2 linked regions of the Dehalococcoides mccartyi CG5 genome follow. The main gene of each other region encodes a partner of the protein of the gene in region 2 in a complex. Links are inferred from orthologs where the notes say so. Each region holds a gene or a part of one and is shown on either strand. Other genes may lie near its edges. The genes, in order: tsaD and tsaE.

The links.
Region 1: the proteins of tsaE (region 2) and tsaD are in contact, whole or in part, in a crystal structure (PDB 6N9A), measured with the Thermotoga maritima proteins. The link is inferred for Dehalococcoides mccartyi CG5 from one-to-one orthologs. Residues at the interface, in WP_004082108.1 of Thermotoga maritima: Leu37, Gly38, Lys46, Lys57, Val59, Lys60, Ser61, Thr63, Phe64, Thr65, Leu66, Met67, Val69, Pro71, Tyr82, Arg83, Leu84, Asp86, Asp88, Phe89, Asp93, Ile128, Asp130, Glu131, Arg134; in WP_004082750.1 of Thermotoga maritima: Cys10, Asp11, Arg49, His50, Leu82, Gly84, Gly135, Gly136, Glu154, Thr155, Leu156, Asp157, Asp158, Ser159, Glu162, Asp165, Lys166, Arg169, Leu170, Tyr175, Lys213, Thr214, Leu217, Tyr218, Gln221, Arg222, Asn324.

Annotation. Positions count from the first base shown.
Region 1 is NZ_CP006951.1:1,108,367-1,123,455, reverse strand. The notes cover bases 1-2,799. They hold tsaD (tRNA (adenosine(37)-N6)-threonylcarbamoyltransferase complex transferase subunit TsaD), read right to left. Parts: upstream 1,991-2,799; coding sequence 1,010-1,990; downstream 1-1,009. Other genes in these bases: X794_RS05930 (HlyC/CorC family transporter), read left to right, coding at 2,108-2,799; X794_RS05940 (co-chaperone GroES), read right to left, coding at 221-517; groL (chaperonin GroEL), read right to left, coding at 1-193. In the rest of the region: more of X794_RS05930, read left to right, coding at 2,800-3,382; X794_RS05925 (TIGR03936 family radical SAM-associated protein), read left to right, coding at 3,363-4,007; X794_RS05920 (M48 family metallopeptidase), read left to right, coding at 4,007-5,185; X794_RS05915 (histidine phosphatase family protein), read left to right, coding at 5,188-5,811; tRNA lysidine(34) synthetase TilS, read left to right, coding at 5,854-7,284; X794_RS05905 (arsenite methyltransferase), read right to left, coding at 7,281-8,117; HgcAB-associated protein HgcC, read right to left, coding at 8,121-8,369; X794_RS05895 (nicotinate phosphoribosyltransferase), read right to left, coding at 8,553-9,554; purH (bifunctional phosphoribosylaminoimidazolecarboxamide formyltransferase/IMP cyclohydrolase), read right to left, coding at 9,572-11,119; X794_RS05885 (class I SAM-dependent methyltransferase), read right to left, coding at 11,142-11,762; purM (phosphoribosylformylglycinamidine cyclo-ligase), read right to left, coding at 11,759-12,781; purF (amidophosphoribosyltransferase), read right to left, coding at 12,897-14,315; X794_RS05870 (VTT domain-containing protein), read right to left, coding at 14,401-15,057; X794_RS05865 (ATP-dependent Clp protease ATP-binding subunit), read right to left, coding at 15,075-15,089.
Region 2 is NZ_CP006951.1:271,282-286,518, forward strand. The notes cover bases 2,176-5,122. They hold tsaE (tRNA (adenosine(37)-N6)-threonylcarbamoyltransferase complex ATPase subunit type 1 TsaE), read right to left. Parts: upstream 3,922-5,122; coding sequence 3,430-3,921; downstream 2,176-3,429. Other genes in these bases: X794_RS01350 (bifunctional tRNA (adenosine(37)-N6)-threonylcarbamoyltransferase complex dimerization subunit type 1 TsaB/HAD family hydrolase), read right to left, coding at 2,176-3,452; thiL (thiamine-phosphate kinase), read right to left, coding at 3,918-4,928. Outside these bases: ATP-dependent zinc metalloprotease FtsH, read right to left, coding at 1-277; X794_RS01335 (TIM barrel protein), read right to left, coding at 349-1,179; rsfS (ribosome silencing factor), read left to right, coding at 1,299-1,643; ndk (nucleoside-diphosphate kinase), read right to left, coding at 1,644-2,072; more of X794_RS01350, read right to left, coding at 2,082-2,175; X794_RS01365 (ubiquinone/menaquinone biosynthesis methyltransferase), read left to right, coding at 5,220-5,996; X794_RS01370 (class I SAM-dependent methyltransferase), read left to right, coding at 5,998-6,765; X794_RS01375 (iron-containing alcohol dehydrogenase), read left to right, coding at 6,767-7,861; X794_RS01380 (prenyltransferase), read left to right, coding at 7,845-8,765; X794_RS01385 (class I SAM-dependent methyltransferase), read left to right, coding at 8,765-9,367; X794_RS01390 (metallophosphoesterase family protein), read left to right, coding at 9,495-10,226; 16S rRNA (adenine(1518)-N(6)/adenine(1519)-N(6))-dimethyltransferase RsmA, read left to right, coding at 10,246-11,121; ispE (4-(cytidine 5'-diphospho)-2-C-methyl-D-erythritol kinase), read left to right, coding at 11,115-11,969; X794_RS01405 (rubrerythrin family protein), read left to right, coding at 12,025-12,522; X794_RS01410 (hypothetical protein), read right to left, coding at 12,601-12,840; X794_RS01415 (potassium channel family protein), read right to left, coding at 12,926-13,735; and 2 more genes. UniProt on the Escherichia coli protein: Required for the formation of a threonylcarbamoyl group on adenosine at position 37 (t(6)A37) in tRNAs that read codons beginning with adenine.

The sequences.
Region 1 (15,089 bases), 850 kb from region 2 along the record:
AAGCATCGGGCAGTTCAATATCACGGGCAATGGTTACACCGTCATCTATAACAGTGGGTGCGCCCCATTTCCGCTCAAGGGCTACGGGATGACCTTTAGGGCCAAGGGTTACTCTTACTGTATTTGCCAGAGTGTCAACACCCTTTTTAAGGGAGACCCTGACTTTTTCGCCAAATATAATCTGCTTAGCCATTATACCTCCTAATATTCGTTAAAAAATTTAGCCTACGATTTTAGCCATGATCTGGCTCTCGGGCATGATGATATATTCCACGCCGCCAGATTTAAGTTCAACACCACCGAATTTGGGGAAAAGAACCTTCTCTCCAACTTTGATGCTCATGGTTTCGCGCTTGCCATCTTTATCCAGACGGCCGGGGCCCACGGCTACAATCAAGCCTTCCTGGGATTTTTCCTGAGCGGCGTCAGGTATGATGATACCGCCTTTGCTCATATCCTGTTTTTCCTGGGGCTGGATGAGTACCATGTTGTGCAGGGGTTCGAATCTAATTGCCATTATTCCTCCTTTTAATATTTAACTATATTTATGCGGCAATTTTTTAGCAGTCTCAGTACGAGACTGCTAACAGCAATATAATACAGTACTGAAAGGTTACCTGCAACTGTATACAGAGATAATTACAGGTATTTAGGGTAAAATAAGAAGAAATATAGCTGCAAAAATAAATATAGCTATATCAACCAAGGGTATAAACTCTCTATATGGTCTTGGGATAGTCAGATAGCAGGGTTTAACAGAGACTGAAAAGTACCTCCCGGCTTAAAAATATACGATAGTATATTAAAGTACTAAGCATAAATGCGCAGTCAATTTACGTAATAAGTACGATAGTAAGATCTTTGATACTGGTCTACAATGGTTACAGTTAATGAAGATCTGGATGGTCTTTGAAAACTGTACAGGCCGCCTCAAATACTGTACAGGTTGTAAAAGGGAGCTCGGAAACGGGTTCCTTTTTTATTTGCCAAAAAAAGATTGTCAATCACTTCAGGAAGTAACTGACAGTGCCGGCAATACATCCATATCCAGCCCGTCTTGCTTGCCGGATATAAAGCGGAAATAGCCGCAGGAGGCTATTACGGCGGCATTGTCGGTGCAAAGCCCCATCGGCGGTATGGAAACCGGCAGGGAGGATTTTTCACTTAGCTGTTTACGCAACAGATTATTGGCAGCTACTCCGCCTGCCAGAAGTATCTGCTTCACATTATATTCCTGGGCGCAGTTTATGGTTTTGGTTACCAGCACGTCTACCACTGCTTTTTGAAAGCTGGCGGCGGCATCATTTACCGAACAAACTTCACCGCTTTCCACCAGCCTGAGAAGGGCTGTTTTTAGCCCGCTGAAACTGAAGTCATGACTGCCTGGTATCCATGAACGGGGCAAATCAAGTACAGCCTGGCCATCCTGGGAGGCTCTGTCTATGGCTGGTCCGCCCGGATAGCTTAATCCCAGTATTCTGGCGGCTTTGTCAAAGGCTTCTCCGGCGGCATCATCACGGGTGCGTCCCAGCAGTTGGTACTGCCCGTGTCCGCTCATCAGCACCAAGTCCGTATGCCCGCCTGAAACAGTCAGACACAGGCAGGGGAACTCCGGTATTTTGCCGAAAAGCCAGTTTGCGTAGATATGGCCGTGCAGGTGGTTTACCGCTACCAGAGGTATACGGCGGGCAGCGGCTATGGCCTTGGCGGCATTTACCCCCACTATCAGAGAGCCTGCCAGCCCGGGTCCATTGGTTATGGCTATGGCGGAAATCTCATCAAGACCAGTGCGGGCTTCCTCCAGTGCGTCTTTAATAACCGGCAATATGGAAAGCAGGTGCTGGCGGGAAGCCACTTCGGGGACTACTCCGCCGTAACGGGAGTGGATATCTATCTGTGAAGATATCCGGTTGGAGAGAATATTTACCCCATCTTCCACCACGGAGGCCGCAGTTTCGTCACAGGAGCTTTCAATACCCAGTATTTTCATATAAACAGGATTATATCATAGACAATGTCAAGGGCTAAACCCTTTGACACCCATATAGGTCAATGTTATTATAAATATCCAGGCTTTGTAGCCTAGGTTAGTGAGGTTTTCTTCAAAATGAGTACCGAGACATGGTACCTTATACTCTTCGTTCTGTGTGTTGTTTTTTCCGCCTTTTTTGCCAGCTCTGAAACTGCTTTTATCTCACTGCAGCGTTTCCGCCTGCAAAACATGGTTCAAAGCAAGGTAAAAGGAGCTGACAAAGTCTCCAAATTAATGGAAAGGCCTGAAAAATTTCTTTCTACCGTATTGCTGGGCAACAATTTTGTAAATACGGCCGCTTCCGCTCTGGGTACTGTTCTGGCGGTTTCGGTATGGGGCAATGAAACAGGCGTTCTTATTGCCACTGCCGGGGTTACTATAATATTGCTGGTTTTCGGCGAAACTACACCCAAAACTTTGGCTACCCAGCATTCTGAAAAAATAGCCCTTTCGGTAGCCCCTGTTGTAGAAATAATTTCTAAAATATTTGCACCTGTGGTGGCTTTGCTCGGCTGGATATCCTCTGGTTTTACCAAGTTGTTCGGCGGCCCTTCGCTCAAGAGTTCTCTGGTGGCCGAAGACGATATCCGGGCCATGATAACCGTAGGCCATAAAGAGGGCACGGTTGAAGAAGATAAGGCCGAGCTTCTGCATAAAGTATTTGAGTTTTCTGACCGGCCGGTACGGGAAGTGATAGTTCCCAGACCGGAAGTGGAGAGCGTGGAAAAAGGCTCGACCCTGAAAGATTTTCTGGATTTATATGCCGAGTCTCCCATGTCACGTTTCCCTGTATACGAAGAAAATATGGATAATGTACTGGGCATATTATCCATTAAAGATGTGCTGATGGCACTGGCCAAGGGTACTCATACCCCGCAGGATTCGGTTGACGATTTGATGCGGCCGGCCTATTTTGCCCCTGAAACCAAGCCAATCGGCAAGCTTTTTAATGAGATGCGGGAAAAGAACTTCCGCATGTGTGTAGTTATAGATGAATACGGCGGCACAGCTGGTATTGTAAGTCTTTCCCGCCTGATGGAAGAGATAGTCGGACCGGTAGGTGATGAGCTGGCGGATGCTGAAAAAGATTACGAGTCTATTAATGAGTACACCTTTCAGGTAGACGGTAGTATGCGGATAGAAGAAGCTAATGTTGAAATGGATTTGGACTTACCCGAAGGTGATTATGAGACTATTGCCGGATTGATACTGGATCGTTTGGGATATATACCCAAGCAGGGTCAGCAAATAAAACTGCAGAATCTCAAAGTGGTGATTACCCGTATGAAGGGTATGAAGATTGATGAAGTCCTGATAACAAAGGAAAAACGTGCAGCGTCTAAGAATTAAATACCAAAGGGGAGAAAACCTGAAGTTTATTTCTCACCTTGACATAATACGCCTGTGGCAAAGGACCTTTTACCGGGCCGGAGTAGAACCCGCCTATTCAGAAGGGTTTAACCCTCACCCGCGCATGGCTTTGGCATCACCCTTGCCGGTGGGGTATACCAGCCGGGCTGAATTTATGGATTTGTATACTTCTGGCGCTCTCAGTCCCCATTATTTTGAAGATTTGATAAACCGCCAGCTGCCGGAGGGCATCAAGATACTCCAAAGCTGTGTTGTACCCCTTGAACAGGATTCACTTCAGGCACTGGTGCGTCAGGCCGAGTACGTTGTAACGGTGCGGACTTCAATGTCCCTTTCGGAGTGCCGGCAGGTGGTAGATGACTTTATGGCCAAAGACAGCCTTGTCTGGCAGTTGCAGCGTCAGGACAAGGTTAAAGAATATGATTTGCGTGCTCAGGTAGCTGAACTGGAAGTGCTGGCTCTGGCTGATGATATGCTCTGCCTGCGGATGCTTCTCCAGTGCGACAGCAAAGGGGCAGGCCGCCCTGAACAGATAACCAAAGCTTTGGGTATTTCCGAATTTCCCCTGTCAGTGGAGCGTATACGGCTTGTTCTGGAGGCCTGATGCCTGAAGGTGAACTGGCTCTTCCCCCCGAAGATACTTTGAACTCTCCCCTTGGGCTGGATACGGAACGCCAGCAAAAAGCCAGAGACTACAGCCGGCTTCAACGCCGGTTTGCTTATATTCAAACGGGTATTATTGCCATAGCGGCATCATTTTTAATCTTTAGCGGTCTGTCTTCCGAGCTTACCAGCCATCTGGGGTTGCCCCCGGTTTGGTCAGCCGGTATCTATTTTTTGTTGCTTGCGTTTGTTTATGAAATATTCAGCCTGCCGTTTGGTTATTACACCGGGTATGTTCTGGGCAAACGCTATGGGGTTTTGAGCCAGACCCGGCAGACATTTTTTGCGGATGCTGCCAAGTCTTTTTTAATTACGCTGGTGATGGGTGTGCTTCTGGTAGCGGCGGTTTATGCCGTTATGGGTGCCTGGCCGGATATCTGGTGGTTGCTGGTCTGGCTGGGATTTCTGGCGGTAAGCATGGGCATGACTTTTATTGCCCCTATCTGGCTGATACCTCTGTTCTACCCCATGAAACCCCTTGACGATGGGGAACTGAAAACCAGCCTTACAGAGCTTTGCCGGCGTATAGGCGTATTTGTCAGGGGGATATATATTATAGAGCTGAGTGCCCGCGGAACGGCCGCCAACGCCGCCCTGATGGGTTTGGGGCGTACCCGGCGGATAGTTTTGAGCGATACCATGGTAGACCGTTACTCCATACCTGAGATAGAGGTTATCATGTACCACGAGATTGCCCACCAGCAGCATAATGATATGTTGCGTCTTTTTTCCCTTCAGGCAGCGGTTTTATTCGGAGTCCTAGCGGTGGTGGGGGCTATTTTCAGCTATCTAAGCAATGCTATGGAATATAGCGGGCTTTCTGACCCGGCCGGATTGCCTTTACTGGGGGGTATATTGGCGGTTTTGTTAATAGGTATTTCACCAGTGCTCAGCCTTTTTACCCGTAAATTAGAAAAGCAGGCAGATGAATTTGCCCTGAATATCAGTCAAAACCCGTCTGCCTTTCGGACGGCTATGACCCGTCTGGTTAACCAGAATCTGGCTGAAGCCGAACCCTCAAACTGGCTGGAGCGGCTGACGCAAGATCATCCCAGCTATACCCAAAGAATCCATCTGGCGGACGAATTTGAAAAACGCCGGAGTGTGGACAGAGGCTAGACATGACCAGAATATACTTGATTCGGCATGGAGAAACGGACTGGAATAATAAGCGCCGTTTGCAGGGCGGGTTGAGTGATACCCCCCTTAATGAAAACGGCCTTCGCCAGACCCGTAGTCTGGCACTTCGGCTCAAAGATGAAAAACTGTCTGCCATATATGCCAGCCCTCTTAGCCGGGCAAAAGTAACCGCCGAAGTGATTGCACTTGAGCACGGTCTTGCCATCAATACCGCACCTGACCTCAGGGAGATAGAGGCAGGCGAGTTTGAAGGTGTTGACATGGGCAGTACCAATATGAAGGTTACAGAGCTGTTTACCGAACCCCATCCTGAGGGCGGCTTGCCCCGCATTCCCGGCGGCGAATCCCTTACCGATGTTCAGACCCGCGCATGGCGGGTTATCACCAAAATAGCCGCAGACCATCCTGACCAGAATGTGGCCGTGGTCTGTCATTATTTCGTGATACTCTCCATTATTTGCAAGGTGCTTGATTTGCCTTTGGAAAAAATGGGCAATTTCAGGCTTCACATCGGCAGTCTAAGTCTGATAGAGTTTAAGGGCAACCAAGCTTATCTGGCACTTTTTAATGAAAATGGCTTTCACCAGGACAGCCGTTGTATTTGAAAATATCTTGTTGAATAAGTTTTAAAAGGCGGTAATATACCCTTGGACAATACCGAGATTTTAACAGAACGGGTAAGTAAATATATAAAAAAACAGGGACTGGTTTCAGCCGGCGACGAAATATTGCTGGCAGTTTCCGGCGGACCTGACTCCGTTTGTATGCTTTACATAATGCATAAACTAAGCAGGGAAATGGGTTTCAGTTTGCGGCTGGCACATCTGAATCACGGTCTGCGGGCAGAAGAATCTGACCGTGATGCCGCCTATGTAACCGAACTGGCAAGTGCTTTGGGATTACCCCTTTGCCAGCAGAAAGTCAGTGTCAAGGCTTATCAGGCTGAACACCACCTGTCACTGGAAGAAGCCGCCCGCGAAATGCGTTACGCTTTTCTCTGCCGAACCGCGGCCGAATTCGGTTCAGCAGCAGTAGCGGTAGGACATACCCTGGACGACAATATTGAAACCGTTATGCTCCACCTTGTTAGGGGTAGCGGAACCCGCGGACTTCAAGGACTCAGGCCGGTTTTAAACCGAACCATAGCCGGTGCAGGCTGTCTAAGGGTAATCCGCCCTTTACTGTGTCTTGGCCGGGCAGAAACTCAAGTGTACTGCCGCGAAGCTGGGCTTTTGCCCAGACAGGATATTACGAACCTGAGCACAGAACCTCTGCGAAACCGAATACGCCTTGAGGTATTGCCTCTGTTAAAGACAATTAACCCCGCCTTTGAGGAAACTATACTCCGTACTGCTTTTATTGCGGGTGAGGAAATGGCTCTGCTGGATGAGGTTACATCCCAGATGAAAGCCGAATTGGTAATCCGCCAAGACGATGTGCTTATGATTGAAAAAATAGAGATGCAGCGGCTTCATCCGGCACTTAAGCGAAACCTTTTACGCCAGATGATGGAAGAACTGCTGGGCGGGTTGAAGGATATAGAAGCCCGTCACATAGAGAACATTGTCCAGACCATGGATAAGCCTGCCGGGCGGCGGATAGACCTGCCATATAAGCTGGTTTTTCAGGTAGATTATGAACATTATTTGCTGGGCTGGGGGATTGACGAACTCTGTCCATACCCGCCTTGTCAGGGGGAATACAGGCTGGGAGTGGGGACGGAAACTTTTCTGGACGGCTGGGTAGTAAAAACTGAAATACTGCCTTCGCCGATAGGTCTGGATTTAAGTGAAAGCAGTCTGGTAGCCTATCTGGATATGGATAAAGCCGGGACTGACCTGATAGTTCGTACCCGCGCCGAGGGTGACCAGTTTCAGCCGCTGGGTATGGAAGACGCCAAGAGCCTGAAGGAATTTATGATAGACAATAAGATTCCCCGAAACTGGCGGGCCAGAGTACCCCTGCTTATATCCAGCAAGGAAATACTCTGGCTGGTGGGTTACCGTATTGGCGAATCCGCCAAGGTAGATGAAAATACCCGCCGGGTGCTTCGGGTGGAATTCAGGCTGTTGGGTTAAAGCGGTTTGTAGGCCTTGAGCCTTAAACTGCTGATTAAACCGTCTAGTTCGTTGGTTTCGGCATCTTGGTGGCTGTGGCAGGATTCATCTGAACAGCTGCAACTACAGCCGCAACCCTCGTCACCACAGCTGTCTGAGCCGTAGGTTTCTTTGGATAGTAATGTTATGTCAACAAAACCGGCATCATTGATAATATCCAGATAATCATACATCTGTTCTGCTCCGGCAATGCAACTCACATAGGCGGCGGCAGATTTGCGGACTTCGTCTGGCAGGTCTCCTTCCAGCACAATATCCGAAATGACTATCCGACCTCCCGGCTTGAGTACCCGCATGGCTTCCTTGAAGACTGCAGGCTTGTCCGGTGACAGATTTATAACGCAGTTGGAGATAATAAGGTCTATACTGTTTGCCTCAAGCGGCAGGTTTTCAATCTCCCCCTGAATGAATTCCACATTGGTATAACCACCCTGAAAAGCGTTGCGTTTGGCTATAGACAACATTTGGGGTGTCATGTCTACACCTATTACTTTGCCTTTTTCACCCACCCGCGGGCTGGCCAGAAAACAGTCAAAACCGCCGCCTGACCCCAAATCCAGTACAGTTTCACCTTCTTTTATTTCGGCTAGCGCCAGAGGGTTACCGCAGCCCAATCCCAGGTTGGCACCTTCGGGGACGGAGTTTATTTCTTCAGGGCTGTAGCCTGCCTGAAGGCTGGATTCTGCCGCCATATTAGAGCTGCTGCTGCAGCAACTGCAACCGCTGGCGGGTGAAGCCGCTCTTTCGGCTATCTGTCCGTATTCATCACGCACCAGTTTCTTGATGTCTGTCATGGGTTAATCTCCTCCTGCAACTGTCATGTTTTTTAAAATGGGGCTGACTATTTCTTTGGCCAGTTCCGAAAACTCGTCTGCTTTTATGAGTAGCAGGCAACAGGGTTTTCCACCTGAATGCTGGGTAATGGCCGCCAGTTTGTCTCCCGGCTGGATATCCAGTTTGGTGCGGATTTCCTTTGGGAGTACCAGCTGACCACGGGCGTCTATGCTTAAGATGGCATCTATCCCGCAACAGCACTTTTCTTCCATATTTGCCTCACTAGTAAATCAGTAAAATCAGAATATACTGAATAATACTCCAATTGGTTTTTTCTGTCAAATAATATAACGGGGGCCACTGCTTTTTAGAGTTTTATTTAGACGTATCAAACTGGCAAACAAAAGAAAAAGCGGCTGGTTAAGGCCGCTTTATAATCTAGAGTTTAAATATAGCTAACGCACTTTTTTAAGGCGGGGGTTCTGGGCGAGACCTGGTATGCGCCCCCGTTTGGCTACCGGTTTGCCTTCAATTTCGTGCAGGTCTGCGGTGAAGTCAATGGGGCGGGCACCGCTTATATAACTGCCTGTTCCGTAGCCGTCTACCGGGGCATTATTTTCCGCAAAGTAGCGTATGCGTTCCGGGGTAAGGCCGCCGGAAACAAATATCTTGACATGCCTGTGTCCGGCCATATCCAGATTGGCACGCACTTCTTTAACTAAATCTGCCGTAACCCGCCCTCTCTCAAGGGGGGTGTCCAGCCTGACGCTGTCCAGCCTTTGTCCCATGGCTTCGGCTACCCGCAGGCTTTCCTCAACCTCGTCTTTAAAGGTGTCTACCAGAGCTACTCTGGGTATCTGGGACGGCATGTATTTGTCAAAGGCCAGAGTGGCCTTTAAAGTATCACCCATAACCAGTATCAGGGCGTGGGGAATAGTACCAGAAGGGTTGATGCCCGAAAGGCGCGCCCCTTCAATGGACGAACAGCCTTCGCACCCGCCCACCATGGCGGCATAATCCATGCGGCCGGCTACCAGCGGGTGAATATGCCGGGCACCAAAACTGGTAACAGGTATATCCCCTGCCGCCTCCGCACATTCGCGGGCGGCGGTTGCCCAGCCAGTACCCGAAGCCAGCATGCCTAAATAAACAGTCTCGTAAAGGCCGAAGCTTAGGTAAGGAGCTTTGATACGCATCACGACTTCCTTGGCTGAAATCTGGTCACCGTCTTCCAGTGCCCATATTTCTCCCTCACCTGCCGGCAATATCGCCTGAAGAAGCTCTACAGCCTCGCTCAGACCGCACAGAATGCCGGGCCGGGTGGCGAATACTTCCATTACCGCTACAGGGTTCCGGTTTTCTTTAGCCAGTATTTCCACTGTCCGGGCAAAATAGATATCTGTGGTATCCCCTGCCAGCAGGTTTCCGGGTATATTAAACTTCGGTTTAAAAGTCATAACTCCTCCGGTTCATTCTAATGGCGGAAGTGACGGGTGCCGGTAAAGACCATAGCTATGTTGTGCTTGTTGGCGGCATCAATAGACTCCTGGTCACGGATAGAACCGCCTGGCTGGATAATGGCGGTCACTCCGGCAGCGGCAGCCTGTTCAACGCTGTCAGGGAAGGGGAACATGGCGTCAGAGGCCATGACACTACCCTTTGAAGCCTCACCGGCTTTGCTCTTGGCAATGTCTACACTGACTACCCTGTTGGGTTGTCCGGCTCCCATACCCAGCAGAACATTGTTCTTAGCCAGCACAATGGCGTTGGATTTGATATGCTTGACTGCCCGCCATGCAAATTTCAAATCTGACATTTCCTCAGGGGTGGGTTCGCGCTTGGTTACCACCTTGGTCTGGACGGCATTTTCCGCCAGTTCATCAGCGGCTTGTACCAGCAGCCCTCCCTTTACCCTGCGGTAATCCAGTGAACGGGTTTCGGCCTCATTATGTTTGGGAAGCTCGGCTATAAGTATGCGTAAATCCTTGCGGGTTTTAAGGAATTCCAGCGCCTCCGGCTCGTATTCGGGGGCAATAATAATTTCATAAAAGGTGCCTTTCATGGCTTCGGCCATGGACAGAGTCACCTTGCGGTTTGAGGCTACGATGCCCCCGTAAGCTGAAACAGGGTCTCCGGAAAAAGCTCTCTTGTAGGCTTCGGCTACGTCTTCGCGGCTGCACAGACCACAGGTATTGGTATGCTTGACTATGGCTACTGTGGCGGCCGAAAAATCAGTGGCGGCTCCCCATGCGGCGTCGGCATCCAGGATATTGTTAAAGGAAAGCTGTTTGCCCCAGGCCTGTTGTGCCCAGGTAATGCCGGTGTTCTGCCCGTGCCCTACCCTGTTTTCAGCATAGAAAACTGCCGGCTGATGGGGATTTTCACCGTAACGCAGGTCATAGCGCTTGGAAAGGGCTATGGTCATATTCTCGGGGAAGCCCTCTTCTCCCTGCCAGAGATATTGGGAGATAGCAGTATCGTACATAGCTACATGCTGAAAGGCCTTCTGGGCAAGCTTCTTGCGTTCATCTAGGCTCAAAGTGCCGGTCTTGAGGTGTTCCAGAACACGGGGGTAATCCTGGGGGTCTACCACCACTGTCACACTGGGGAAGTTTTTGGCAGAAGCACGTATCATGGTCGGGCCGCCAATATCAATATTCTCCAGTGCATCGGTCAGGCTGACATCCGGACGCGACACAGTCTTGACAAAGGGATAGAGATTGACTACCACCATGTCAATGGGTTGGATATTGTATTTTTCCAGTTCGGCCATATGTTCGGGCAGGTCACGCCGGGCTAGTATGCCACCGTGTACCTTGGGGTGCAGGGTTTTAACCCGTCCGTCCAGTATTTCGGGTGAATCGGTCATGTCTGAAATACTGTGAACAGTTACATTTGCCTGCTGGAGTGATTTCTTGGTTCCGCCGGTGCTGTATATATCAAAACCCAGTTCTGACAAGCCCCTGGCGAATTCGATAAGACCGGTTTTATCTGAGACGCTTAGGATAGCCCTCATGACAATCCCTCCTTATGTTAAATAAATTTTATTTCTCACCTGAGGCCAGAAAAATATCTATGGCAATCTGCTCTTGGCAGGTGCAGCTTGATGCGGTACATTTCTGGTTCAAGGTTTCAACCCGGATATTTTGAAGACCGGCCTGTTCAAACCAACCCTTGACATCTTTCAGTTCAAACCCCGGCCAGCGGTCGTGATGCTCTTTTTGCATATTTGTATGGGTATGGAGGCAAAGGTCTGTTATGACCAGCCGTCCGCCCGGCAGAAGTATCCGGCTCATTTCATTTATCACCCCTGCCGGATCTTCGGCATGATGAAGAAACATATTGGCAAAGCTGTAATCTACGCTTTGGTTTTTTAAAGGGAGTGCGTTTCCATCTGCCTGTAGGCAGGAGACATTTCGCACCCCGAACTTGGACTTTATCTTTTCAAGCATGGCGGCTGACTGGTCAACGGCTATAACCCGGCAATTCTTTTGCAGCAGTCCTGCGGTCAAGTATCCTGTGCCTGCCCCTATATCAGCGGCTATGCTGTTCGGTTTTACATCTGCGGCTTCAAGGGCAGCTTCGCGTATCCGGTCTGAGAAAAAGCCCTGACGCATTTCATCCCAGTTGTCGGCTACCTGATTGAAGTAATCCCGGCTGCTCATTCAATTATCACTTGTGCTCCGCTCTGGCGGGCAATAATCTCCCCGATGATTTTTGCTTCCGGCAGGTTTTTCATAATAAGCCCGGCCTCTTCAGTGCCGGCTATTATAACCATACCTATACCCATATTGAACACATGGAACATCTCTTCGCGGTCTATTCCACCGGTTTTTTGGATAAGCTGGAACAAGGGCGGTATTTCCCAGTTTTTAGTTTCAAAACGGGCGGACACATCTTCAGGCAGTGTCCTAGGGACATTATCCGTCAGGCCGCCGCCGGTTATGTGGGCTAACCCTTTTATGAGAAGGAGGTTGGGCTTTATTTCTTTTAGATAACTGCGGTGGGGTACCAGCATGGCTTCGCCTGCTGTTTGCCCGAGTTCAGGATAGTATTTGTCCAGTGATTCACGGCTTTCACCCAGAACTTTGCGTGCCAGAGAATAACCGTTGGTATGGAGTCCGTTTGAAGCCAGACCCAAAATCACATCTCCCGGTTTGATGCCCCGGTTGATAAGCATATTTTCTTTTTCAACTACCCCGACAATAAATCCGGCCAAATCGTAATCTTCCCCGTGGTAAAGGCCGGGCATTTCGGCAGTTTCACCGCCGATAAGGGCACATCCCGCCTCTAGACAGGCGGTTGACAGTCCCTTGACAATTTCGGTTATCTTTCCTGGTGATAGCTTGCCCATGGCAATGTAATCAAGGAAAAAGATGGGTTCAGCCCCGGAGGTCAATATATCATTGACAGAGTGATTGACAATGTCAATGCCTATAGTATCGTGTTTATTCAGCACGCCGGCAATTTTCAGTTTGGTGCCTACGCCGTCACAGCTGGAAACCAGTACCGGGTTTTTGTAACCCTTGAATTCGTACATTCCGCCGAAAAATCCCGGACCTGCCAGCACTTGAGGTCCAAGAGTGGCTTTGGCGTATTGTTTGATGAGTTCTTTTGATTTTGAGGCGGAGTTTATATCCACTCCTGCCCCTGCATATGTATCTTTGATGTGGCCACCTCTCAAATCGTGGTAACTAAGATTATCAGAAATAACTATCAACTGCAACGAATAAAACACCGCCGAAGGCGTTAAACTTCAAGCGGTATCAGGCGCGGGATAGCTCTTTTGGGGTGGAAAACTAGCTTTCGGGTGAAGGCATCTGGCAACAGTTGTGTCGTTGATTGCCAAGTGCAAATTTATCCATTTCCAGTTGAACTGGCAGGGCATATTCGCCGGTGAAACAGGCCAGACAGAAATTCTTCTCAGGCAGCCCCACGGCATTTATCAACCCGGGCAGGCTAAGATAGCCAAGTGAATCTGCTCCTATGTATTTTTGTATCTCAGGTATGCTCATTCTGGCGGCAATAAGTTCTGAACGGGTGGCCATATCTACCCCGAAGAAACATGGGTTGGTTATGGGGGGTGCGCATACCCGCATATGGACTTCTTTGGCGCCGGCTTTACGTAACAGGCGGATAACCTGTGGGGTGGTAGTTCCCCGGACTATGCTGTCATCTACCAGTACTACCCGCTTATCTTCCAGAACGCTCTTAAGGGGATTGAACTTTAGTTTCACGCCCAAATCACGCAGACGCTGGTCAGGCTGAATAAAGGTTCGCCCCATGTAGCGGTTTTTAATAAGGCCTTCGGCTGGAGGAATGCCTGAACCTACGGCATAGCCGATACCGGCAGCCGTGGCAGAGTCAGGTACGCCTATAACCAGGTCTGCATCTACCGGGTATTCCTTGGCCAGTTCTACCCCCATGGCTTGGCGGGCGGAATACAAAAGACGCCCGTCTATCAGGCTATCTGGGCGGGCAAAATAAATGAACTCAAATATACACAAAGCCCGTCTGGAGCTTTGCTGTTTAAAACTGGTTATGCCGTTTCCGTTTATAGCTACAATCTCGCCTGGCTCTATTTCACGCACGAAATCAGCTCCGATATGGTCAAGAGCACAGCTTTCAGAAGTGACTACATAACCGCCCTGAATTTTACCCAAGCACAGGGGACGGACACCCAGTGAGTCACGCATGGCAAATAGGGTGTCTTTGGTCATAAGGGTGCAGGAAAAAGCCCCTTTCAGGCGGTTCATGGCATAACGTATCCGTTTGACCCAGTCAGTTTCAATAGATGAAAGGATAAGCTGGCTGATTATTTCGGTATCAGTGGATGTCTTAAAGGTGTATCCCTGAGAGGTAAGTTCTGTATTCAAAGCTTCGGAATTTACGATGTTGCCATTATGGGCTATGGCTATAACATTATCTCCCTGCCCCATTACAAAGGGCTGGGCGTTAATCTGCTGGCTTGAACCGGTGGTGGAATAGCGGTTGTGGCCTATGGCAATATGGCCGTCCAGTTTTTTAAGTATATCTTCAGTGAAAATATGGGAAACCAGACCCATCTGGGAATGAAGCTTAAGCTCCTGTCCATCAGATGTAGATATGCCTGAACTTTCCTGCCCTCTGTGCTGCAAGGCAAACAGAGCGAAAAATGTGAGTCGGGCTACATCCTGACCGGGGGCAAATACACCGAAAACGCCGCAAGATTCATGCAAAATAGACAGCCTCTTTATATCTGAATGACAATTTTTTATTATACGCTAAGCTTTGGAACGGGTCAATTTAAGCTGCGATGCAAACCTATTCAAGGCCAAACAGGCGGGTCAGGCCGAAATAGCCGGCATAGCAGATGGCAGTGCATTTAATAAACTTGCCGGCCAGTGAAATCAGCATAAATTTGCGGATACCGAAATTTACTGCTCCGGCGGCCAGAGTCATGGGGTAGAAAAAAGGGTTGATAATAGCTGAAAGTATAAAAACCATAAGTGAACCCCGCCTTTCCATCAGCTTCAGCATTCTGCAGTACAAGCGGTTTAGTTTGCTGCCTGAATCTGATCCGGCCAGACTGGATTTACCTGAATAGCCGGTCATGTAAATGGAAAAGCCCCCCAGAGCTTCGGCTAAGCTGGCTACCACTCCGGCGAAGAGCGGCCCCAGTATCGGATCTCCCACCGGCGGCGGCAAGACCCCGCCCAGCGTAAACTGGACAGCCAGCATGGGTACCGGAACAATAGAAATGGAGCTACCCAGAAAACTGATGGCAAACATGCCTATATATCCATAGCCGGCCAAATCCTGAATAATATCCCGGCGGATGATGAGCCAAACCGAAAGGGCAATGCTGATTATAATAACCAGAACGCCGAGCCAAATTCCCCACTTTTTAAACCATGTACGGGTCTTTAGCTCGGCACCGGTTGCACATATTGATATTTCTTCTTCGGGCAGCTCTGCCATCTAAGGTCTTTCTGGTATCAGGCGGCCTTTTG
Region 2 (15,237 bases):
CCTTGACATCAGTCAGGTCCAGACCTTCAATGTCGTAAATACTGGCAATGTATTCCTTTACGGTGGACAGTTTTGTGCCGTCAGTGGTAGTTACCTCTATGGTTTCGCTGTCAACTGTAATTTCGGCAATCTTGTGTTCCTGAGACAGGGTTATTATCTGGCTCAGAGGCACTTCCTCCGGTTTCTGGGCATTCGGCACCAGAAACGAAAAGATTGCTATGATAGCCACCAGCATCACGACATAAATAATGGTGCTGCGTTTCCAATTTGAATTCATTTGGTACCTCAAAATTTCATGTAATAAGGGACATATTAAGTAAATTATAGCATATAAGGATTTTGGCGTCTTTAGGCCAGAGAGAAGTAGGTCTCTTTCAGGAGCAGGGCATCTTCTTCTATATTAGGGCTTTCACATATTACCAGCCCTGCACAGCCCCTGTCTCTCAGAGCCAGCAGCAATTCTTTGTAATTGAAATCTGAATCAGCCAGATTCAGGTGCTGTTTTTCCCCTCTGGGAGAGTAGTCTATGCCCGAAACGTGTATATGCATATTTAGAACTGCGTTTTCACCCAGATAGTCAACCATGGTACTTAACATAAAGCTGAACTCTGAATAGGAGTTGTATTTACCGGTACGGGCATGATAGTGGGAAAAATCTATAGTCGGCAATAGGCCGGGTATTTCACTGCACAGTGCCATAGTCTCTTTCAGGTCTCCGAACTGGGTCACCTTACCGCTTACCTCGGGTCGAAGGGTTATATCAAAGCCTTCTTCCTGAAGACGGCTGGCAACAGGGCGGATATTATCCCGTATGGATTCGTAGGCAGCAGAAGGCGAGTCTGTCAGGTAAAAACCGGGGTGAAATACCAGTGACCCTGCCCCGCAGAGGTGAGCCATTTTGGCAGACTGGTAAAGCAGGTGCTGGCTCATTTTGACTTTATTTTCTTCAACTGCATTAAAGTTCAGATAGTACGGGGCATGGGCAGACAGTTTTATACGCAGAAGATCCGAAAGGATTCTGACCGGGTTGGTATCCGGGGCTTTCATATATACCCCGCGGACAAATTCTATTTCCATGCCGTCCAGCCCCAGTTCCGCCACCCTGTGAATTCCATTCTGGGTGGTGTGTTTGGGGGTGGAGTAGGGAATGCCGGCGGTGCCGAAAAGTAAACCTGCCATAGAGGTTAAGTATATCAGATATGTCCGGTATTTAAAAAACCGCAGGCCTGTTTTGCCCGTATTACAGACCTCAAAGGGTTGTATGCTATACTTAAAACAGATTTTTGGGGAGGATACACTTGGAATCAATAGATATTGCCCGGCAGATGGTAAGCATGGCCAGTGAGAAACAGGCTGAAGATATAGTCCTTCTGGACGTCAGGGAACTGGTTAGTTACTGTGATTATTTTGTGCTGATGAGCGGTGCTTCAGGCCGCCAGCTTTCGGCTATTGCAGATGTAGTTGAAAAGACCTTGAAACCCCTTAAAATAGGCCCGCGCCACCGTGAAGGTGACGCGGATTCAGGCTGGATACTTCTTGATTTCGGCGGAGTGATTGCCCATATATTCACTCCCGAAATACGCAGTTACTACAAGCTGGACCGTCTCTGGGAGAATGCCCCCAAACTGGTTGCTATACAGTAACTAACGGCGGTCGTAGTTTACCAGTTCGCTTTCGCTGAAAAACAGGCTTATTTCATGTTTGGCATTTTCAGCTGAGTCTGAGCCGTGAACAGTATTCTGCTCTATGTTTATACCCAAATCTCCCCTTACAGTACCCTTTTCAGACTTGGCAGGGTCAGTAGCACCCATAGCTTTGCGCATTTTTTCAACGGCATTTTCGCCCTCAAAAACAGCGGCTGTAATAGGGCCGGAGGTGATGTAAGTGACTAAATCCTTGAAGAAGGGGCGTGCCCGATGGGGGGCATAGTGTTTGTCAGCCAGAACAGCATCCATCTGGAGCATCCGCAGTCCGATTAGTTTTAATCCCAGTTTTTCCATTCTGCCCAGAATTTCACCGGACAGACCGCGGTTAACGCCGTCAGGCTTAACCAGTAAAAGTGTTCTTTCCATATTTCTCCTTTATTTAGCGCCGGGTGAACCTATAAAACCGGCTATATCTTCTACACCAATTTTGCCGAGGGTGTCAACTATCAAATCGGCCTCTTTTAGGGTCTCTGGTTGCTGGCTGTTGGTAACAGCCAGGCACTTCATGCCGGCTTTTTTAGCCGCTTCCACCCCGCCGGGTGCGTCTTCTATAACCAGACACTCCTCCGGTCTGGCACACAGTCTGGCGGCCGAAAGCAAAAATACCTGCGGATTTGGCTTGCCCTTGGTAACATCCTTTTCGCTGATTGTGGCCAGAAAGTAGTCACCTATACCCAGCTTGGTCATAACCAGCTTGATATTAGCCAGCGGTGCCGAAGACGCAATCGCCATCCGGTAGCCGGCCGCTTTCAGGGATTTTAGCAAATCCATTACGCCGGGAAATATTTTTATATCCTGTCCGGCATATTCACGGAACAGGTGTTCCTTGCGGTCAGCCAGAGTGTGGATAATATCCGCCTCTGACTTTTCCCCCAGTACAGAGTAAATTATCATATCATTTCGCAAACCGAAGGTGCGGTAAAAATCTGCTTCGGAAAAAGTGTAACCCATTTCAGTAAAAGTAGTCTGCCATGCCCTGAAATGGAGAGGGGCGGAATCTGCAATCACTCCGTCCATATCCCAGATAACCGCTTTGTTTTGGGAAAGCGGCAGTCCAGTGGGGTGTTTTCGGGGGGATATCTGGGGGCGGCGCAGATAAAGCGGCTGCAGACCGGCAGAATTATCTGTAAGGCCGTCTTCAATCCTCTTTTTAGCCAGCCTTGCCAGCGATACTGCCCTTGAGGGGCGTATATCTGCCGGGGCAAATACTGTTTTTTTGTCCCCAAGCAGGGTTTTGAGTTCGGTCTGGACGGTTTGGCTTATCGGCCCGCAGATAACACAAGGTTCGGTTATTTTAGCGGCTAAATCAGCCAGATTGGTGATATGGGGTTTAATCTCTTCTTTTAAATCTGCTCCGTTTTTAGTATAAGCTCCCGCAGCATATTCCTGCTGTCCCGAAGGCAGCAGTGCCCATACCGTAAGCCCGCTTGCCAGATATGGGTATGCAGCCAGTTCCAGCGTGCCGATACCGCACAGAGGTATATCAAGAGTGTAGGCCAGGCTTTTGGCAGTGCTGAGGCCTATCCTCAGGCCGTTAAAACTGCCCGGCCCGATGGAAACCGCAATGGCGGTGGCATCTTTAAGGCTAAGCCCTGCAGACTCAAGCAGCCAGTCCAGCCGGGGCAACAGCTCCACAGTCTGGTTCTGGTGGCTAAGCCAGTTGTACTGGGCAACTATTTCATTATCTCTAAGTATAGCCAGCCCGGTATCCGGGGTGGCGGTATCAATGGCTATTAAAACCGGCATCCTTTACCCTCTGTGCAATCTCATTTAACAGCTCTTCATAGCGGATACCCCAGGCAGACAGGGTCAGTTTCCGTGTATCATCATCCAGATAGGCTATCTCTATCTGCAGATTTTCCGGGGGCAGCAGCTCATTGGCTTTGTCAGCCCACTCTACCACAGTTACTCCGCTGCCATAAAAATAGTCTTCCAGACCCAGTTCTTCTATCTCTTCACTCAGGTCCAGACGGTATAAATCTATATGGTACAAAGGTAGACGCCCGTACATTTCGCGGGCCAGCACAAACGAAGGACTCAAGGCATTTTCGGTAATATCCAGCCCCTTTGCCAATCCTTGGGTCAGGTTCGTTTTGCCTGCTCCAAGGTTTCCCACCAGGAAGATAATATCCCCGGCTGATGCCAGTTCACCTATTATCTTTCCCAGATCCTGGGTTTGCTGGGTACTGTGACTCACCAGTTCAAGTTGGTTCATTTCGGTTTTTTAAAATGCTCCCAGCCGTTCTTTTCCGGCTGAAGGGCCCTCCCATCTTTATCCACTAGTTTTAGTTCCTCCGGTTTACCCGGAATAATTTCGCCTATGATAGTAACCGGTATATGGCTCTGCACCGATATTTGCTCTATCACCTTGGCAGAGGCGGTAAATAATAGTTCGTAATCTTCACCCCCGTAGAGTGCCATGTTTTGGGCCTGCAAAGGGTAACTGAGGCGCAGGCTGGGATGGAGTGGCAGTTTATCAAGCTCTATTCTGGCACTTACCCGGCTCTGCCTGAGTATATGCCCAAGGTCAGTCACCAGCCCGTCGCTTATATCTATACAGCAATGGACGCCCTCGTTGACCAGTAACCGGGCTTCATTAATACGCGGTTCAGGGCGGTAAAAAGAGCGGTAAAATATCCGGCGGCTTTCATCTGTAACTTCGGTTTGGTTTAAAAGCATATCCAAACCGGCAGCAGCGTTGCCCAGATAACCGGTAACGGCTATTTTTTGTCCTGCCTGAGCGGCATTTCTGGTAAGCAGGCAGGACGGGTTTTCCGCCGAACCCAGCAGGGTAATAGCCAGATTTATAATAGAAGACTGGTTGGTATCCCCGGCTATTATTACAGTCTGGTATTTGTTAGCCAGACTGTACATAGCGTTATAGCAGTCTGTTACGCTGGAAACCAGAGTATCCGGCGGCAGGTCAATATTCACTACGGCATACTGGGGGAGCCCGCCCATGGCGGCAATATCGCTCATGTTTATAGCCAGCGCTTTGTAACCCAGATCTACCCAATTAAGCATGCTTCGGTTGAAATGTACGTTTTCAATCAGGCTGTCTACGGTGACCAGCTGGTATCCCCGGGGGAGAAAAACAGCGGCATCATCACCAATGTCCAGTATCAGGTTTTCACGGGCAGGGGTATTTTCATCAGGCTTTTGGTGCAAAAGAATGTTCAGTCTGTCTATCAGCTGGCATTCGCCTATGTCAGAAACCTTCATAATGCAGAGATTATACCATTTTTTAGCTGATGCCTGCAGTGCCGGAAATAGCCATTTTGTAAAATTTACGGGGCGGTTTCTCAGGTTTGGCTTACGTATGGGTTGCGAAGGGGTTTAACCTTGACAATTAATACATTGAGGAATATGATTGGTCTTTGAAATCGCCATCAATATGGCGTTTTTATTTGGCACTTACTCAAAAAAGCTGAGTTTTGTCATTGTTTAACTCTCCGTTTCAATGACTTCAGATATAGTATACATCTAAATAAATGCTTCAAAAGGTGATAGCTGATGAGTAGTTTGGCCGAAGCGCCTATCCAGGACCCCGGATTTGATTCTGAAGAGGCGCATAAACGTAAACAGTACATGGTTGACTTGTTCGTAGTTCAAGCAAAAAACTATGATTTCCACGATGATGTCTTCGGGCTTTATGCCCACCGTTTCTGGATGCGGACCGTTCTTAAAATAATCGGCAAGTTTATGAAAGGCCGTACCAGCACCAAAATGCTTGATTTGGCCTGCGGCACCGGTTTTGTCACTTTCAATACAGCCCGGAACTTTGAGAATATTGACATAGATTCCTTTGATATCAGCCCGGATATGCTGGCGGTTGCCAAGGAACGCTATGAAAAATATTTCAAGGGGCGCAGTATCAAGTTCTGGCAGGGTGATGCCGAAGTTCCCTTTGGCGAAAATAAATACGACCTGATAACCACCAGTTTTGCTTACCGCAACTTTGCCAACAAAGGGCTGGCTACCGAGAACGTTTTCCGCGCTCTTAAGCCGGGTGGTTTGTTTATTATTCAGGACCTTACCAAACCCGAACACCATCCCATGCGCGGGTTGTATATATTCTATATGAAGTACGTTTTGCCTTTGTTCACCAGCATCTTGGGTACTGAAAAATCAGCTGCCCGCTGGCTTTATAAATCTGCCATGATGATGCCCACTAACGGGCAGATTGCTAAACTGATGGAAAGCAAGGGCTTTGAAAAATGCCAGTACAAGAGTTTGTCACTGGGTATTGCCTGCGTAATCTGGGGCTTTAAACCGGAGAAATCAGAATAAAATGAGCAGTATAAATGTAAGTGTGAAAGACCCCGGCTTCGAGTCTGAAGAGGCTCAGGCCCGCAAGCGTTATATGCTCCAGTTGTTTGGCTTTCAGGCTAAACACTATGACCTGCACGATGACATTATGGGTATGGGTATTCACCGCCGCTGGGGCAAAGAGATGGTTCTGGAGATACTGACTTATACCCGCAACATGCCGCAGGTAAAAATGCTGGACCTTGCTTGCGGTACCGGTTTTGTTACCTTCAATACCCTGCGGTACATGAAAAATGTGGATATAGACGCCTTTGATATTACTCCTGAAATGGTAGAAGTGGCCAAAGGCCGTCTCAAGAAAAATTTTGCGGATCGCAGTGTGAAATTCTGGGTGGGTGATGCCGAAATACCCTACGGAGACGCCAAGTACGATGTTATAGGTACCTGCTTCGCTTTCCGCAATTTTGCCAATAAAAATTTGGCTGCGGCTAATATTTTCAAGGCACTAAAACCGGGTGGTCTGCTGGTTCTGCAAGATATGACCAAACCTGAAAAACAGCCTATGCGAGGTATTTATCTCTTTGCCTTGAAAAATCTGATGCCCGTAATGGCACGGATAATCGGCACGGAAAAAAAGTCTGCCCGTTATCTGGCAAACTCGGTGCTGGCCATGCCCAGCAACGCTGAGATAACTGCCATATTGCAGAATCAGGGTTTTATAAATATCAAATCCCGCTATCAAAGCGGCGGTATGGGTACACTTACAGTGGCCTATAAGCCGGAGAGTTAAAATGGGTAAAGTGGATACACTGGCTTATGACATTGGCAATAACCGTACCCGTCACGTATATATAGGCAGTGGCATACTGGATAGCCTGCCTGGATGTGCCCGTGAATTGAATGCGGACAAGTTTTTTATTATTACCGATTCCAATCTTGAAAATATCCTCAAGGATAAAATCAAGAACTTGCTTGCCGGCGTGGCTGAAACCCATATTTTGGCTTTCCCTGCCGGTGAAGCCTCCAAGACATTGTCTACGCTGGAAGATATCGGCTCCAAAATCCTTGACCTCAGGGCTACCAAGTCCAGCGTTATTGTCTGTCTGGGGGGTGGGGTAGTAGGAAATCTGGGAGGCCTTACCGCAGCTCTCCTTTTCCGTGGTCTGCGCTTTTTCCATATACCTACCACCATGGTTGCCCAGATAGATAGTGCTATTGGTCAAAAACAGGCCGTGAATTACAAAATGGGCAAGAATCTGTTCGGTCAGTATTATGCCCCCGAGTTTGTTTTTATAGACTTTGATTTTCTGCGTACTTTGCCCGAACGCCAGATACGGGCCGGTTTGGCCGAATCTGTAAAACACGGCTTGTGTCAGGAATCCACCTTTTTTGACTATATAGAAGAACATGCCGGTGATTATTCGCCGAAGGTGATAGACTATATTTCCCGCCATACCATAGAGCTTAAACTGGAGCTTCTGAAGATTGACCCCTTTGAGGGCAAGCTTGATCCCCAGCTGGAGCTTGGGCATACCATAGGCCATGCGGTAGAGATTATTAAAAACGGTCAGCTTCTTCACGGTGAATCCATTGCCATTGGCATGGTGGCGGAAGCCGCCCTTTCCTGTGAGATGGGTTATATGAAACCTGAACTGGCCGCCAAAATAGAGCGTATTTTCAAGAAGCTGGGATTGCCGACCCGCATTCCGGCAGATGTTCCTCTGGAGGGCGTGCTGGAAGCCCTTCGCTATGACAACAAACGCCGTACTGCCCGTACAGACTTCTTTCTGCTTGAAGATTTTACCCGTTTCCACAAAGAAAATGGTAAAATAGGTACTAAGGTTTCTGAAGAGGTTTTGAAGAAGGTTCTTGAAAGCGCTTACTAGCGAACGTCCGGGTTTTCAGGACTGGATACAGGCCGCCCGCCTTAAGTTTTTACCTCAGGGTGTAATGCCGGTGGTAATAGCCGGCGCTTTAGCCTTTTCCGAGGGTACCTTTAATGTGGCCAATTTTATAGTGGCTTTTTCAGCTGCTGCAGCTGTCCAGATAGGTCTTACCATGTTCAACGATACCCTTGATTATGTTTATGGTACTGACTGCAAACCCATAGATGCCAAAAACCCTTTCTCCGGAGGGAGCGGGGTATTTACCTGCGGCCTCATAAAACCCCGCCAGTCTCTGATGGTTATCTTTGGGCTGTATCTCTTTGCCCTGATGTGTGCCATTTACATGGCGCTGGACATGGGTTGGGGAGTTATGTGGATTGCCATTATCGGAGCGACTATTTCCATACTCTATTCCGCCAAACCTCTACGTTTGGCCTACCACGGCTTGGGCGAACTTGTGATGCTTCTTGGATACGGACCGGTTCTAACCGCTTGGGGTTATTTTGTCCACACCGGCATGGTTAGCTGGGATGTGCTTCTAATAGGTGTCATACCGGGTTTATGCATGTGGACCATGATACTTATCAATGAGATACCGGATTACGAAGAAGACCGGGCAGCCGGAAAACGTAACCTGACATATCGGTTAGGGCCTAAAAATGCCAAAAATCTGTTTATTATTTCACTGGTAGCTCTGTATGCCTATATACTGGCGCTTGTTTTTAGCGGGGTGATGCCGCCACTCTCTGCCATAGCCTTAGGCGGTATTCCTCTGGCAGTTATGGCCGTCAGGATTGCCCACCGCTATTACGATGACCCCATAAAGGTAGCCATGGCCAATAAATTGATGGTCATAATATATTCGGTCACAACTGCTACGGTGGCCATAGGGATGTTGACATAATGGTAGCGCCCAGTTTTTTTGAAAAAGTTGCCCCGGTATACGAATTTTTAACCCGTATGTTTATGCTGGGCACATTTGAAAGTGCCCGTAACCGTATGCTGAACGAAGATACCTCTGAATTTAGTGTGTTAGACCTTTGCACCGGTACCGGATATATTGCTAACAAGATAGAGGCGAAGCGGATTGTGGGGCTGGACCAGTCTGTTCAGATGATGGCTCTTAATGACCGCACTAAACGCCCCAATAAAACTCTGGTGCGGGGTAATGCTTATCACCTGCCTTTTGAGGATGGGGAGTTTGAGCGTATTTATTGCTCCAGCGCCAGCCATGAATTCAAATTGTTTGGCAAGGTACTGGCAGAATGTTTCCGCACCCTGAAGCCCGGTGGTAAAGTGGCTATTTATGATATTTACCAGCCCAAAAACAAATTTTATTCCCTGATAGTCAATACTATTTACCGTTATCCTGTTGAGCACAATATTATGTGGGTGCATACTCTGGAGGAATGGCGGAAACTTCTAACCGAAGCCGGTTTTGAGGTGGAGGAACTGGAAGCAGTCAGAGGGGTATTTGTATTTGTGCGGGCCGTAAGACCTGCTTAAACAAATAAAGGTTAGATATATATTACAACAGGCTTCTTTGGAGCCTGTTTTGTTTTGTCCTCAATAAAGATAGCCAAAAATGGACAGTGCCCCCTTAACAAATTACGCCCTTATGGTATCATTAGGGATGCGTTATGCGGTGATGGCGGACATACATGCTAATCTGGAGGCTTTAAATGCCGTACTGGAAGATGCCTATAAACGTGACGCTACCGAGATATGGTGTTTGGGAGATATTATAAATTACGGCCCTGACCCGACAGCCTGTCTGGAAATTCTGATGAACCACAAACATTTGGCAGTAGCCGGCAACCATGACCTGGCAGTAGCCGGCAAGATAAACCACTCCCTGTTTGAACTGGAAGCCGCCCGTTGTCTGGCATGGACCAGAAGCCAGTTGTCTTCAGACATGATTGATTACCTGGCTGTATTGCCCGAAATGCTTATCGTGGGTGATTTTAGCTTGGTACATGGCAGTCTCAAACGACCGGTGTGGGATTATATTACTACCCCTCAGCTTGCATCCGAGAATTTCGGTCTTATGCGGACGCCTTATTGTCTGGTGGGGCATACCCATATGCCCTATGTATTTACTACCGGCCAAAACGGGATCTGCCGCGGTATGCCCCTAATGGCAGGGAGTATGCAGCCTCTTCGCCAGACAAATCTTATCATAAATCCCGGCAGTGTCGGCCAGCCCAGAGACGGCAACCCGCAGGCCAGTTATGGTATTTACAATGATGAAGCCCGCACTTTCTGCCTTTACAGGGTAGCTTATAACATTCCTGCTACCCAAAAGAAGATGCAAAAAGCCAAATTACCCCCGTTTTTATCAGCACGATTGAGCAAAGGGCGTTAAATCTTTATAATAGGGGTACATGGAAAAAGATGTGCCTCTGTTAGTTGCCAGCGCCCCCTCGCTTATGGCTCAGGCCAAAGAGATGATGGAGGGCTATACCCTGAAAGCCCGCAAAGGGCTGGGGCAGCATTTTTTGATAAGTCAGGGTGTGCTGAACAAAATACTTGCGGCCGCAGATTTGAAACCGACCGATACGGTTATTGAAGTGGGCCCCGGTCTTGGGGCATTGACTGAAGAACTCCTGAAAAGAGCCGGACAGGTGATAGCGGTAGAGCTGGATGACAAGCTTATAGATGCTCTGACCGAAAAATTTAAAGGCTACCCCAATTTCAGGCTTATCCATTCGGATATACTTAAAACCAGCCCTGAAGAGATATTGGGTCAAGATGTTCCTTACAAGCTGGTAGCCAACCTGCCTTATTACATTACTTCAGCTGTACTCCGCCAGTTTCTGGAAGCAAAACTCAAGCCGGAATCAATGGTGGTCATGGTCCAGAAGGAAGTAGCCAAAAACATAGTTGCCAAAACAGGGGATATGGGGCTTTTGACCCTGAGCGTTCGTTTTTATGGCAACCCTTCACTGGTATCGGTTGTGCCGGGCGGGGCTTTTTATCCCCCTCCGGAAGTAGATTCAGCTATAGTAAAGATTGTTATCCCTCAGACAACCATTATGGAAGGGGTGTCTGAGGTTGATTTTTTCAAACTGGCCAGAGCCGGTTTTGGTACCCGCCGCAAAACACTGCTTAATGCACTTGCACAGGGACTTGGCATATCCAAACCGGTTATATTGTCACTATTAAACGGGGCAGGTATAGACCCTGCCCGCCGGGCAGAGACTTTGAGCATGGAGGAATGGAAAAAGTTATGCCTGGAATATGCGGGCAACCCATGCTGACATTGCTGGCTCCTGCCAAAGTCAACCTTAGTCTGGAAGTGCTATACCGCAGAAAAGACGGATACCATGAATTGCGAAGCATTATCCAGTCTCTAAGCCTGTGTGACCGCCTGTCTTTCAGCCCTTCTAAAACGGTACATATAAGTTCAGACAGCCAGGACTGGCAGGCTGACCTTAGTTTGGTTTCAAAAGCAGTGGAACTGTTTAGTGAAAGATGCGGGCAGAACACAGGGGTAAACCTGAAAATAGCCAAACGTATTCCACTGGTTTCCGGGCTGGGGGGAGACAGTTCGTGTGCGGCGGCTGTTTTGAAAGGACTTAACAAGCTTTGGGGGTGCGGTTATCCCTGCTGGCGTTTGATGGAGATAGGTGCAGAGCTGGGTTCTGACGTGCCGTTTTTTATAATGGGCGGTACGGCCATGATGGAAGGGCGGGGAGAAACAGTAACTCCTCTGCCTACCCTTACTCAAATGTGGGCGGTTTTACTGGTGCCGGCGCTTGATATGCCGGCTGATAAAACTGCTGCCCTTTACCGAAATTTGCGCCCGGATAGCTTTACCAGCGGAGAGATAAGTGACAAGCTGCTGGAAAGTATTTGTCAGGGTAAGCTCAGCCTCAGCCTTTGTTTTAACGCCTTTGAGAAAGTAGCTTTTGAGCTTTTCCCCGAACTGGTCAAATACCGCTGGCAGTTTCTGGAAGCAGGGGCTTACCAGATATCTTTAGCCGGGGCAGGACCGACCCTGTTCACCCTGCTTAAAGATAAAAACACTGCTGAAAAGATATACCATAACCTGTGCCAAAAAGGGCATCAGGCCTATCTGGTGTCCACTTTAGGGCCGCTGGATTGAAAAACCCGGTCGGGGTATTATATAAAGATATACAAATATCAAGGAGGTGTTTTTAATGCCCAGTTCCGAAAATTTGAAATCTGCTTTTGCCGGTGAGAGCCAAGCAAACCGCAAATATCTTTTTTTTGCCGATAAAGCCGAAAAAGAGGGTTTTGCCCATGTAGCCCGTTTATTCAGGGCTGCGGCCGAGGCTGAAACTGTGCATGCCCGAAACCACTTTAACGTCTTAAAAGGAGTGGGAAATACAGCTGCCAATCTGGAAGAGGCGGTTGCGGGTGAGAGTTATGAATTTACCAGTATGTATCCGTCCTTTATAAAAGAAGCCGAAACTGAAGGAAACTCAGCGGCACTGCTTAGCTTTAATCACGCCAACAAGGTAGAAAAAATCCACCACGGTTTGTTTGATGAGGCACTGAAAGAAGTAAAATCCGGTACCCGGGCTGAAGACCAGGTCTATTATGTATGTCAGGTTTGCGGCAATACCGTGCCGGGTGCGGCACCTGCCCGCTGTCCCATATGCGGTGCGCCTGCCTCCAGCTTCAAGTTAGTCTAGCTTAATCTTCTTTATAAAACAGATTGGGGAAGTGATATCACTTCCCCAATCTGTTTTATAAGACTGTTTGGACTAAGGTTAGGCAAGAAAAATATCTTCCGGTTTTACCGCAAACTCTTTCCCGCAGGTACTGCAGCAGAAAAGCACCCGTTCTACCACGTTGTCCTTACGGTCAATGCGGGATACAGTTCCGTCTCCGCCGTCATTGGGGCAGCTGGCACAAATTATATATCTAAAACCGGTTTCGGGGTCACGGGTGGAAACCATACCTTGTGACAGGAGTTTATTGGTTAATGCCAGGTCTTTTTTTATTTGCAATGTCAGCTCCACTTTTTTATTTACCCAATCAGTATATACCCATAAGGTCTGTGAAGATATTTTTATGCCAGATTAACCTCAAGGTTCAGGTTTTTGGTATCTCCTGACCGCAGGTGGGGCAGATATGTTCATGAATTTCTTTTTTATTTTGGAATTCTTCCAGTAATCCGGCAGACAAAATGGCGGTAGGTAATGCAAAAGTGGCCAGCCCCAGTATGGATATTATACTGGTCAGAAGCTTTCCGAGTGCGATAATGGGGTAGATATCACCGTAGCCTACAGTAGTCATGGTCATAACAGCCCACCACATGGAATCAGGTATGTTTTTAAACACTTCCGGCTGGGCAGGGTTTTCCACAAAGTACATCAGGCTGGAAGTAAAGATAATAAGCAGCAGGATAATGGCAAAAGATATTATCAGGGCTTCTCTGCGTTCGCGGAGCACGTTTAGAATCATGCGGGAGGTTTCGTTAAAACGTTTCAAATGTCCCAAACGGAATAACCGTAAAAGCCGCAGGGTTCTCAAGAAACGCAGGTCTACGTGTATAAGGAATGGCAGGTAGAAGGGCAGTATAGCCAGCAAATCCGTCAGTGCCAGCGGAGATACGGCAAAACGTATCCGGCCGGTAAAAGGGTGGGAATACTTTGGTTCAACGGTACAGCTCCAAACCCGTAAAATGTACTCCAGACTGAATACCGCTACTGAAAATATCTCAAAGCCGAAGAGCAGGTCATGATAATCCCGGCCAATAGTATCTACCGAACCAAGTATAACCGCCAGCACATTTAAACAGATGAGGCTGATAATAAACCAGCTGATAAACCGGCGGGGCTGGCTGTCAAAGCCGAAAGTAAGCAGGTTATGAACCTTTTTCATTAGATTATACTTGGTCATCGGCCTGTCTCCGTTTTACATAATCTATTTCGTCTGTTCGGCTGGGAATCTTTCCGTCCAGTTTCAGATTGAGCAGTTCGGCAAGTACTGTCTTGATATCCGGGCCGGGTGCAAAACCCAGTGTGAGCAGGTCTGTTCCTTTTAGACATGGCTTTATGCCTGATAATTCTTCCTGAAAAAGCATCAGGTGTTTTCTGACAATCGGGTTATCGTTAGCGATATTAAATGCCTGTCTGGCCTCTTTTTTACACTTCACCAGTATGCCGTACAATCGGCTGGGACTAAGGTCAACCCTGCCCAGTTCTGCCAGATGTTCAGCTAGGCATTGGTAGTCCCGCAGGCATGCCGAGATATACTTGCTCAGGTGCAGACCGGTTATCAAGGCTTCTGCCTGAGGTTTATCCAGACGTACCGAAAGCAGGCAGAGGTATATTTCGGGAGATACATTTTCGCCGTACATATTTCTGGCTTCGGCAAATTTGTCTGCCGGCCAATTATCAGCCTTTATAAACGGCAGGCTGTTTTTCAGAACACCTGTTTCCTCTGCCTTGAGTAAAATATTCTCAGGTTTGGCTTCCTTAAAAATGCATTCCATTTCATACCGCAACCTGTCGGCACCTATCAAAGGTATCAGCTGGGCGTCACGCTGAAGCAGGGTCAGGGTCTCGCTTGAGATATCGAAGCCAAGGCGCTCTGAATAACGCAAAGCCCGCCAGATGCGGCTGGGGTCATCCCTGAAGCTTTTGGGGTGGAGTACGCTAAGTTTATGCTGTTTAAGGTCTGTAAGCCCGTTGTAGGGGTCTACAAGGCAACCGAAATCTTGGGGGCTCAGGCTTAGGGCCATAGCATTTATTTTGAAGTCACGGCGAAACAAATCTGCCTTGATATCGCCTTCAAGTACCTCAGGCAGTTTACCCGGGTCAGGGTAAAATTCATTTCGGGCAGTGGAAATATCCAGTTTGAAGCCGTTTATATCTGCCGAAAGGTTGTTGAAACGGGGGTGAAGGGTGGCTTTATAATTAAATCCCTCAAGCAGGCCTTGCCCAAACTTTATGGCGTTGGCTGCAAGCACCAGGTCCGCATCTTTCGGGGTTTTATTCAGCAGGAAATCCCGTACCAGCCCGCCCACAAGATAAAGATGCAGGTTTTGGCTGGCGGCAAGTTCAGCTGCATGCAGAATAAGCCGGTTTATTTCCGGTGGCAAGCGGTTTTTTAAAAAACTCTTTAGCTCTTCCGCATTCATTTACGGCCAATTATAGCACAGCTTTCTGTCTGATTTTATTGCCGAGAAGGACAGTTACTGGTATCATTTTAAGTAATTTTATGAATACTCATGCTATAAAGGTTTCCAATCTGGTTAAAAGGTACAAAGACTGCACTGCTCTGGATGGACTAAGTCTGGAAATAGAGCAGGGGGAATGCTTTGGGCTTTTAGGGCCAAACGGGGCGGGTAAAACCACTCTGGTGCGTATACTGACTTCACTTTCGCCTTCAGATTCGGG